DNA from 3 places in the Sodalis sp. RH20 genome. Region 3 is predicted to be linked to each of the others. Evidence: predicted binding sites of a transcription regulator. Region 3 holds the regulator's gene; each other region holds the start of a gene.
What was found. Region 3 encodes PurR, which represses purine synthesis genes. Its sites were predicted from a motif close to CANGCAAACGTTTGCNTG; they were not measured.
Positions count from the first base shown of each region.

Region 1 (3,283 bases), 1.8 Mb from region 3:
GGAGCGGGAAACCCGCGGGTTCATTTCGATGATAATCAGCCGGCCGTTTTTAGGGTTTACCGAAAACTGCACGTTCGAGCCGCCGGTTTCCACGCCGATTTCACGCAATACCGCCATCGAGGCGTTACGCATGATTTGGTATTCTTTATCGGTCAGGGTTTGCGCCGGCGCCACGGTAATGGAATCGCCGGTATGGATGCCCATGGCGTCAATATTTTCAATCGAGCACACGATAATGCAGTTATCGTTTTTATCGCGCACCACCTCCATCTCGTACTCTTTCCAGCCAATCAGCGACTCATCGATCAGCAGCTCGGTGGTGGGTGACAGATCGAGGCCGCGTTCGCAGATTTCCTCGAACTCCTCGCGGTTGTAGGCAATGCCGCCGCCCGACCCGCCCATGGTAAACGACGGACGGATAATGCAGGGGAAACCTACGTCCGCCGCCACCGCCAGCGCCTCTTCCATATTGTGGGCAAAACCGGAGCGCGCGGTCTCAAGACCGATTTTTTTCATCGCCTTATCAAAACGCTGCCGGTCTTCCGCTTTGTCGATGGCATCGGCGGTGGCGCCAATCATGGTGACGCCAAACTCCGCCAGAACGCCTTCGCGCTCCAGGTCCAGCGCGCAGTTCAGCGCGGTTTGCCCGCCCATGGTCGGCAGGATGGCGTCGGGGCGTTCTTTTTCGATGATTTTACGCACCACTTCCCAATGGATAGGCTCGATATAAGTGGCATCCGCCATATCGGGATCGGTCATGATGGTGGCCGGGTTGGAGTTCACCAGCACCACGCGGTAGCCTTCCTCACGCAGGGCCTTGCACGCCTGCGCGCCGGAGTAATCGAACTCGCACGCCTGGCCGATGACAATCGGGCCGGCGCCCAGAATCAGGATACTGGATATATCTGTACGTTTTGGCATGGTCTTGCTCCTGATTATTTTGCCTGGGAACGGTAAGTCTTGATCAACTCGATAAAATGGTCGAACAGCGGCGCGGCGTCATGCGGGCCGGGGCTGGCTTCCGGATGCCCCTGGAAACAGAACGCCGGCTTATCCGTGCGGTGCAATCCCTGTAACGAACCGTCGAACAGCGAGGTATGCGTGACGCGCAGATTCGCCGGCAGCGTGGTTTCATCCACCGCAAAACCGTGGTTCTGGGCGGTAATCATGACCCGGTTGGCGTCAATATCCTTTACCGGGTGGTTGCCGCCGTGGTGGCCGAACTTCATTTTGACGGTCTTGGCGCCGCTGGCCAGGGCCAGCAGTTGGTGGCCGAGACAGATGCCGAAGATCGGCGTCTCGGTCTCGAGAAAGGTTTTGATGGCGGCGATGGCGTAATCGCAGGGTTCGGGATCGCCCGGGCCGTTGGCGAGGAAGATGCCGTCGGGATCCATCGCCAGGACGACGTCGGCCGGCGTCTGCGCCGGCACCACCGTCAGGCGGCAGCCGCGATCCACCAGCATACGCATGATATTGCGTTTGATGCCGAAATCGTACGCCACCACATGGTAGGGCAGCGCGTCCGGCGCGGCCGGCGCAGGCAGGCCGGCATGCAATGCCCAACTGCCCTGGGTCCAGCTGTATTGCTCGGCGGTGCTGACTTCCCTGGCCAGATCCATGCCCTTCAGTCCCGGGAATTCGCGCGCTTTTTGCAAGGCCAGCGCCGCGTCAGGCGCGTCGCCGGCGATAATGCAGCCGTTCTGGGCGCCTTTTTCGCGCAATAGGCGGGTAAGTTTGCGGGTATCGATATCGGCGATACCGACGATATTATTTTGCTTGAGGTAGTCCGACAGGGAACCGGTACTGCGAAAATTACTGGCGATAAGCGGCAAATCGCGTATGACCAACCCTTGGGCCTGGATGCGGGACGATTCTTCATCTGCTTCGTTGGTGCCGACATTGCCGATATGGGGATAAGTGAGAGTAACGATTTGGCGGGAATAGGAAGGATCGGTGAGGATTTCTTGATAGCCGGTCATCGATGTATTGAAGACCACTTCCCCCACTGCCGTTCCCGCTGCCCCAATGGCCCGACCGTGGAATTGGGTTCCGTCTTCCAGAACCAACAGCGCTGACTTTATCAAAACACCCTCCAAGGAATATTCAGTCATTGTATTTGCATATTAATTCAGATTTAACGATCTTAATCAATGCAAAAAACACCTTCAAGGTAGATTTTCGGCAAATTGGGCGCATTTTAATGATGAGCTGGTCATTTGTCCACCCCGGGCTGATGTTTTTTACTAAATAATGGCAATTAAGCCGGTTACACACCTTGAAACCGCTAAAAAGCACTCATTTAGGGCATGAGTAACCGGTTGCGTGGCCAGAAATTTGTTAAAAGGAACCGGCGCAGGCGCGAAAGCGCAATAATCAGCCCAGAATGGCAATCACCAAGAAAAATAACCGCTGAAAGCCAAACTTAAAGCCATTTGGCCTTCCATTTCCATTGAAAACGATTTTTTTAGAGATAATTCCAATAAAATAAAATTATCTCTATTTAATCAGAGTGATAAAATGGCAGACTTCAGGTGGCGCTAAAAAATAGAGTTATAAACTTGCCAGATCCAGCACATCCGCCATGGTATAAAGGCCCGCTTTCTGCGCTTTCAGCCATATTGCCGCCCTGACCGCGCCATTGGCAAAGGTCATGCGGCTGGAAGCCTTATGGGTAATCTCAATACGTTCGCCGTTATCGGCAAACATCGCGGTATGTTCGCCGACAATGTCCCCGGCGCGTATGGCGGCGAAGCCGATGGAATGGGGCACACGCTCGCCGGTATGGCCCTCGCGACTGTATACGGCGCAGTCCTTGAGGTTACGGCCCAGCGCCCCGGCGATGGTTTCCCCCATGGCAAGCGCGGTGCCAGAAGGCGCGTCCACCTTGTGACGGTGGTGCGCCTCGATGATCTCGATGTCGCAATAGTCGCCCATCACCCTGGCGGCCTTATCCAGTAATTTCAGCATAACGTTGACCCCCACGCTGAAATTAGCGGCAAAGACAATGCCGATCTGCCCGGCGGCTTGCCCGATTCGCGCCTTCTGCCCCTCGTCAAAACCGGTAGTGCCGATAATCATGCCTTTGCCATGCAGCCGACAGAATTCCATATGCGTCAGGGTGCCTTCCGGCCGGGTAAAATCGATAAAGATATCAAAGTCATCTTTAATGGCTTCCAGGCTGTCGCCGACCCTTATCCCCAACGCGCCCTGCCCGGCCAACTCCCCCGCGTCCGCGCCAATCAGGCTTGAGCCGGCGCGCTCGAGCGCCGCCCCCAGGCACGCC
Region 1 covers NZ_CP178733.1:3,732,356-3,735,638, forward strand. The annotation lists gene carB (carbamoyl-phosphate synthase large subunit) at 1-921, opposite strand, end outside; gene carA (glutamine-hydrolyzing carbamoyl-phosphate synthase small subunit) at 936-2,084, opposite strand; gene dapB (4-hydroxy-tetrahydrodipicolinate reductase) at 2,551-3,283, opposite strand, start outside.
Region 1: a site for PurR is predicted at 2,308-2,325, ahead of carA (glutamine-hydrolyzing carbamoyl-phosphate synthase small subunit). Genes of this name have one in related genera too.

Region 2 (3,283 bases), 2.8 Mb from region 3:
CTGCGATATCAGCTTTGGCCGGCGGCGCATGTTGACCTGCCGCATGCGCGACGACAGCGGCATGATGACCCTGCGGTTTTTCAACTTTAACGCCGCGATGAAAAATAGCCTGGCTCCCGGCCGGCGCGTTACCGCCTATGGCGAAATCCGCCGCGGCCAGCAGGGCGCCGAAATTATCCATCCTGAATATCATGTGCTCGGCGATCATGACGACGTCACCCTCGCGCCGTCGTTAACTCCCGTCTATCCCACCACCGAAGGCGTGCGCCAGGCGACGTTGCGCAGCCTGACAGACCAGGCGCTGACCCTGCTTGATACCTGCCCGATTGCCGAGCTGCTGCCGCCGGAGCTGAGCCGGGGCCTGATAAGCCTGCCCGACGCCCTGCGCACTCTGCACCGTCCGGCGCCGGACATTTCGCTCGCCGATCTGGAGCTGGGCAAACACCCGGCGCAACGGCGGCTGATCCTGGAGGAGCTGCTAGCCCATAATCTCAGTATGCTGGCGGTGCGGGCTGGGGTACGCAAGGAGCTGGCGCTGGCGCTGACCGCCGATCATCATCTCAAGCAGCAATTCCTTGGCCGGCTGCCCTTCGCGCCCACCGGCGCCCAGCAACGGGTGGCGACGGAAATCGAGAGCGACCTGGCTCTACCCGTGCCGATGATGCGTCTGGTGCAGGGCGACGTCGGCTCGGGTAAAACCCTGGTGGCGGCCCTGGCGGCGCTGCGAGCCATTGCCCAGGGCAAGCAGGTGGCCTTGATGGCGCCCACCGAACTGCTGGCCGAGCAGCATGCGCAAACGTTTCGCAACTGGTTTGAGCCATTGGGCATTGAGGTGGGCTGGCTGGCCGGCAAACAAAAAGGCAAGGCGCGCATTGCCCAGCAAGATGCCATCGCCGCCGGCAGGGTGGCGATGGTGGTGGGTACCCATGCCATTTTCCAGGAACAGGTGCAATTCTCGGGGCTGGCGCTGGTGATTATCGACGAGCAGCACCGCTTTGGCGTGCATCAGCGCCTGGCATTATGGGAGAAGGGCCTGGCGCAGGGGTTCCATCCCCACCAGCTCATCATGACCGCCACTCCCATCCCGCGCACGCTCGCCATGACCGCCTACGCCGATCTGGATACCTCGGTTATCGATGAGCTGCCCCCCGGCCGCACGCCCGTGACCACGGTGGCCATTCCCGACACCCGGCGCGAAGATGTCATCCAGCGGGTGCGCCAAGCCTGCTTACAGGAGCAGCGCCAGGCCTATTGGGTCTGCACCATCATCGAGGAATCCGATCTGCTGGAAGCCCAGGCGGCGCAGGCCACCTGGGAGGGGCTCGCCGCCGCCCTGCCGGAACTGACCGTCGGGATGGTGCATGGGCGCATGAAATCACAGGAAAAACAGCAGATTATGCAGGCATTCAAGGCCGGTGAGGTTCACTTGCTGGTGGCGACCACCGTTATCGAGGTCGGCGTCGATGTGCCCAACGCCAGCCTGATGATTATCGAAAACCCGGAACGCCTGGGACTGGCGCAGCTGCATCAGCTGCGCGGCCGCGTGGGGCGCGGCGCGGTGGCCTCGCACTGCGTGCTGCTCTATAAATCGCCCCTGAGCAAAACCGCGCAGCGGCGTCTACAGGTGCTGCGGGATACCAACGACGGTTTTATCATCGCGCAACAAGATCTGGAGATCCGCGGCCCCGGGGAATTGCTGGGCACGCGCCAGACCGGCAACGCGGAATTCAAAGTGGCCGATCTGCTGCGCGACCAGGCCATGATCCCGGAAGTCCAGCGGCTGGCGCGCCATATCCACCAACACTATCCCGCCGCCGCCCAGGCGCTGATTGAGCGCTGGATGCCGGAGCGCGTGCGCTATACCAACGCCTGAGCCATAAGTATTCCCTCTTGTTCCCTCCCGCCGGCATCGGCACCCGGGGCGCCGGCCTGAAATCTGCGCCGGCATTGACCTATATCAACCGGCGCGGGCGCAGGTCGCGAGCAATCGTTTGCTTTTAAAAACAGGATGATTAAAATGCCTCCTTTGCCGCCCAGGAATGTTTCCCCCCATGACCATGCCAGCCACTGACGTTGATGACGCGCCGATTCCCGTTGCCAAAAGCGAGCTGATTTATCACCTCGACGATCGTCCGCCGCTGGCGGAAACCCTGTTTGCCGCCTGCCAGCATCTGCTGGCCATGTTTGTCGCCGTGATTACGCCCGGCCTGTTAATCTGCCAGGCGCTGGGGCTCCCGGCGCAGGACACGCAGCATATTATCAGCATGTCGCTGTTTGCCTCCGGCCTGGCCTCACTGCTGCAAATCAAGACCTGGGGACCGGTGGGATCGGGCCTGCTGTCCATCCAGGGCACCAGCTTTAACTTTGTCACGCCGCTTATCATGGGCGGCCTGGCGCTGAAAAACGGCGGCGCCGATGTGCCCACGATGATGGCGGCCCTGTTCGGCACGCTGATGGTGGCGTCCTGCACGGAAATTTTATTATCCCGCGTGCTGCACCTGGCCCGGCGCATCATTACGCCGCTGGTATCGGGTATCGTGGTGATGATTATCGGCATTTCCCTGATCCAGGTCGGCCTGACTTCCATCGGCGGCGGTTTCGCCGCCATGGGCGATCATACCTTCGGCGCGCCGAAAAACCTGATGCTGGCGGGCGTGGTGCTGCTGGTCATCATCCTGCTCAATCGTCAGCGCAATCCCTATCTGCGGGTCGCCTCGCTGGTGATCGCCATGGCGGTGGGCTATCTGGCGGCCTGGATGATGGGCATGTTGCCGCAGACCGCTCCCGCGCCGGCGCAATCCATAATCATGGTGCCGACCCCGCTGTATTACGGCCTGGGTTTTGACTGGGATCTGCTTATCCCGCTGATGCTGGTATTTATGGTCACTTCGCTGGAGACCATCGGCGATATTACCGCCACCTCCGACGTCTCGGAACAGCCGGTACGCGGCCCCATCTATATGCGGCGCCTGAAAGGCGGCGTGCTGGCCAACGGCCTGAATTCAATGCTGTCGGCCGTGTTCAACACTTTCCCAAACTCCTGTTTCGGTCAAAATAACGGCGTCATCCAACTGACCGGCGTCGCCAGCCGCTATGTCGGCTTTGTGGTGTCGCTGATGCTGATTGCGCTGGGGCTGTTTCCGGTGGTCAGCGGCTTTGTACAGCATATTCCCGAGCCGGTGCTGGGCGGCGCGACCATCGTCATGTTCGGCACCATCGCCGCGTCCGGCGTACGTATCGTATCCCGTGAACGGCTTAATCGCCGCGCCATTATGATTATCGC
Region 2 covers NZ_CP178733.1:4,699,681-4,702,963, forward strand. The annotation lists gene recG (ATP-dependent DNA helicase RecG) at 1-1,873, shown strand, start outside; gene ACL2XM_RS21430 (nucleobase:cation symporter-2 family protein) at 2,058-3,283, shown strand, end outside.
Region 2: a site for PurR is predicted at 1,981-1,998, ahead of ACL2XM_RS21430 (nucleobase:cation symporter-2 family protein). Genes of this name have one in related genera too.

Region 3 (3,283 bases):
GCATATCCAGATCGCGATAGTCCTGCAGCAAAATGGTGACATCCAGTCCCTCGCAGCGCGTTTGCGCCAGCTTTTGCTGCTCGGCAGAGATAGTGACGCCCTGTACCGATACGCCATAATTCCTGGCCGCGTAGGCGGCAAGCCCGCCCCAGCCGCAGCCCACGTCCAGCAGCGTCAGGCCGGGTCGCAGCTGCAGTTTTTCGCAAATCATCTTCAGCTTATCCTGCTGGGCTTCCTCGAGGGTGGTCGCCTGTTTCCAGTAGCCGCAGGAATATTGCATATAGGGATCGAGCATCTTTTCAAACAGATCGTTACCCAAATCGTAATGTTCTTTGCCCACGATCCAGGCCCGCTTGCGCGACTGGAGGTTCATCAGCCGGGCGGCGGCAATGCGTAAGGTATCTTTTAAATGATGCGGAAGTTTATTCTCCAGACCCGCCCTGAGAACACGCTGGAAAAAAATGTCCAGCCGCTCACACTCCCACCAGCCATCCATGTAACTCTCGCCCAATCCCAAAGATCCATCCTGCAATACGCGCTTAAAAAATCCCGGATTCTTGATTCGGATATCAAATGGTCTTGAACCATTGAGTTCAATACCGGCTTCAGAGAGCAATTCATGGACGATACGGTACCAATCATTATCATGAAAGCTCAGGTCTTCAACGCACGAGGAACTCATAGCTTCTCCATCACCTTTCTTCTGCAGTGCCCCGTCAGGAAAAGCACTCACCATGCCTGCGGGCTTTATAAGAATCCACGGTTATCCGTGGTGTCTGAAGTATCACCATCAACAGAGGAATATAAAGTAAACCTTAGACTGCGACTTAGCCGGGCGCTTTATAAAAGGGTGATGTCATGTTGGAAAACACGACATACTTTTATACAAATTTATTAGACAACTCGTTATAATTGTTAACGATATTGAGTATAAGCCTGCATTTTAATTTAGACAATAGCTAACGCGCTAATGTATTTCCCATTATAACTTAATGATTTCTCGCTGAAACAATAACTCTTTGCACAGAGATCATTATATGAAAAATCTTGTGTCCGAGGCGGACGGCGCTTTACATAGCAACAGACCCTGGAGGCGCCAGCCGGTTGCCCGGGCCTGGCGCGTGGCCTTAAGCGGGGAAGGGACCGTCTGCGACCGAACGGCGTTCAATCAGCGACGGATGGACTTCGATGGTTTTGGCGTTCTCGCGTTTGCTGGTAATCCTATCGAGCAGCATGGTAAGCGCCGCCTCGCCCAAATCCTCTTTAGGCTGATGGATGGTGGTCAGCGCCGGGCTGAAAAAGCACGAATTGCGCACGTTGTCGTAGCCGATGATAGAAATATCCTCAGGTACGCTCAGGCCCATTTCATTAATGGCGCACAGTGCGCCCATGGCCATAATGTCGCCGCCGCAGAAGACCGCGGTGGGACGCGGCGTTTGCGCCAGGATTTGTTTCATCGCCAGGTAGCCGGATTCAGGCTCGAAATTGCCTTGCACAATCCAGCGGTCGTTTAACGGGATGCCGGCCTCCGCCATGGCATGCAGATAGCCGCGGTGGCGGCCGCCGCCGGTGTTGCGCGCCAGCTGTCCGGGAATGGCGCCGATGGCGCGATGGCCGCGTTTAAGCAAATATTGCGTCGCCATATAACCGCCGGCAAAGGCGTTATCGATAATGGTGTCGGTAAAATCACGGCGGGCCTCACCCCAATCCATGACCACCATGGGGATATGCTGATATTCCTCAAGCATATCCAGCAGCGTTTCGGGATACTCGGCGCACATCACCAGCAGGCCGTCGACGCGCTTTTGCGCCAGCATCGCCAGATAGGCGCGCTGTTTTTCGAGATCATTGTGCGAATTGCACAATATCAGGGTATAACCGCGAGCAAAGCAATGGTGCTCAATCGCCTCGATAATTTCGGCGAAATAGGGCGCCTCGCTGGTGCTGGCGAGCAGGCCGATGGACTTGGTGCGATTGACCTTCAGGCTGCGCGCCACGGCGCTGGGTGAATAATGCAGTTGTTTAATGGCGTCCAGCACGGCAATTTGAGTGTCTTGCGCAACAAAACGGGTTTTATTGATCACATGCGAAACGGTGGTTGTCGATACATTAGCGCGTTTTGCCACATCTTTAATGGTTGCCATGCCTTTGATACTCCCGTACGCCCTGGCTGGAATAATGTCTGTCGAAGGCGCAAGCACTTTCCGACGCTGTGGAATTAACCGTTAATTTTCGTTCATCCCGCGCCAAAGTGAAAGTGTTAAATGTGGCGGCTACAGGTTGGGAGCAAGCTTTTTCATCGCTGTTATGGCAAACTGACGATAACTGCTCTGCGGGCCGGTGGATAAGGCCGGCGCCCTGGTTTACGTTAAGGAGATAGAATGGACAGCGATTTAAAAATGTCGTTACTGACCACGGTGTTCTCGCTGCTGGTGATTATTGTCTTCAGCTTTACCGCCGTCATGAACTGACACCCTCTCGGTTCAGATATAAAAAAGAGGAGCCTTGGCTCCTCTTTTTTTTCCGGCGCGCCTTCAGCGGATATTTTTCGGCGTGACCACCCGGCGGGCGCCCACGTAATGATCCTGCCAATAATCCTCACTCAGATAGCTGATACGGATATCGCTGCCGGTGCGGGGCGACTGGATAAAGCGACCATTGCCAAGATAGACGCCGACGTGATCCGCCGCGCCGCGATTGGAAATATGGAAAAAGACCAGGTCGCCGCTTTCCAGCTCGTCTTTCTTAACCGGCGCTGCGTCGCGCAGGTGGTACATTTCGTTGGCGGTGCGCGGCATATGGATGCGTACCACATCCTTGTAGGCATAATAAATCAGGCCGCTGCAGTCAAAGCCGGTATTAGGCGACATGCCGCCCCAACGGTAAGGCTTGCCCATTTGGGAGAGGAGTTTATTCATGGCGGTAAGCTTGGCGGTCTGGTAGCGTTTCTTATGGCTCTCGCTCATCTTTATCGGCTGATCGTTGGCCAGCAGTTCTACCGCCGCCTGATCTTTTATCATCCGGTGCCGGCCGTAACCTTTTTTATAGCCTTTTTTCGGCGGAGTGAAGGAGGCTATTTTTTTCGTCGCCGTGGTTTTTGATGCCTTGGCAAGAGGGGAGGTTTTGCTTTTCTTCGCGCCGGTTTTCACCACCGCGGGTTCCAAAGGCCGTTTCACGCCGGCTTTTTCATGCGCCGGTTCCGGCGATTTTTTAATGCTGGCTTTTTCACTGACGGCGGGCGCGCTGGCGACAGGTTTGCTTTTCTTGGCTATTTTTACCGGTT
Region 3 covers NZ_CP178733.1:1,928,403-1,931,685, forward strand. The annotation lists gene cfa (cyclopropane fatty acyl phospholipid synthase) at 1-682, opposite strand, end outside; gene purR (HTH-type transcriptional repressor PurR) at 1,128-2,144, opposite strand; gene ACL2XM_RS08975 (YnhF family membrane protein) at 2,382-2,471, shown strand; gene ACL2XM_RS08980 (NlpC/P60 family protein) at 2,535-3,283, opposite strand, start outside.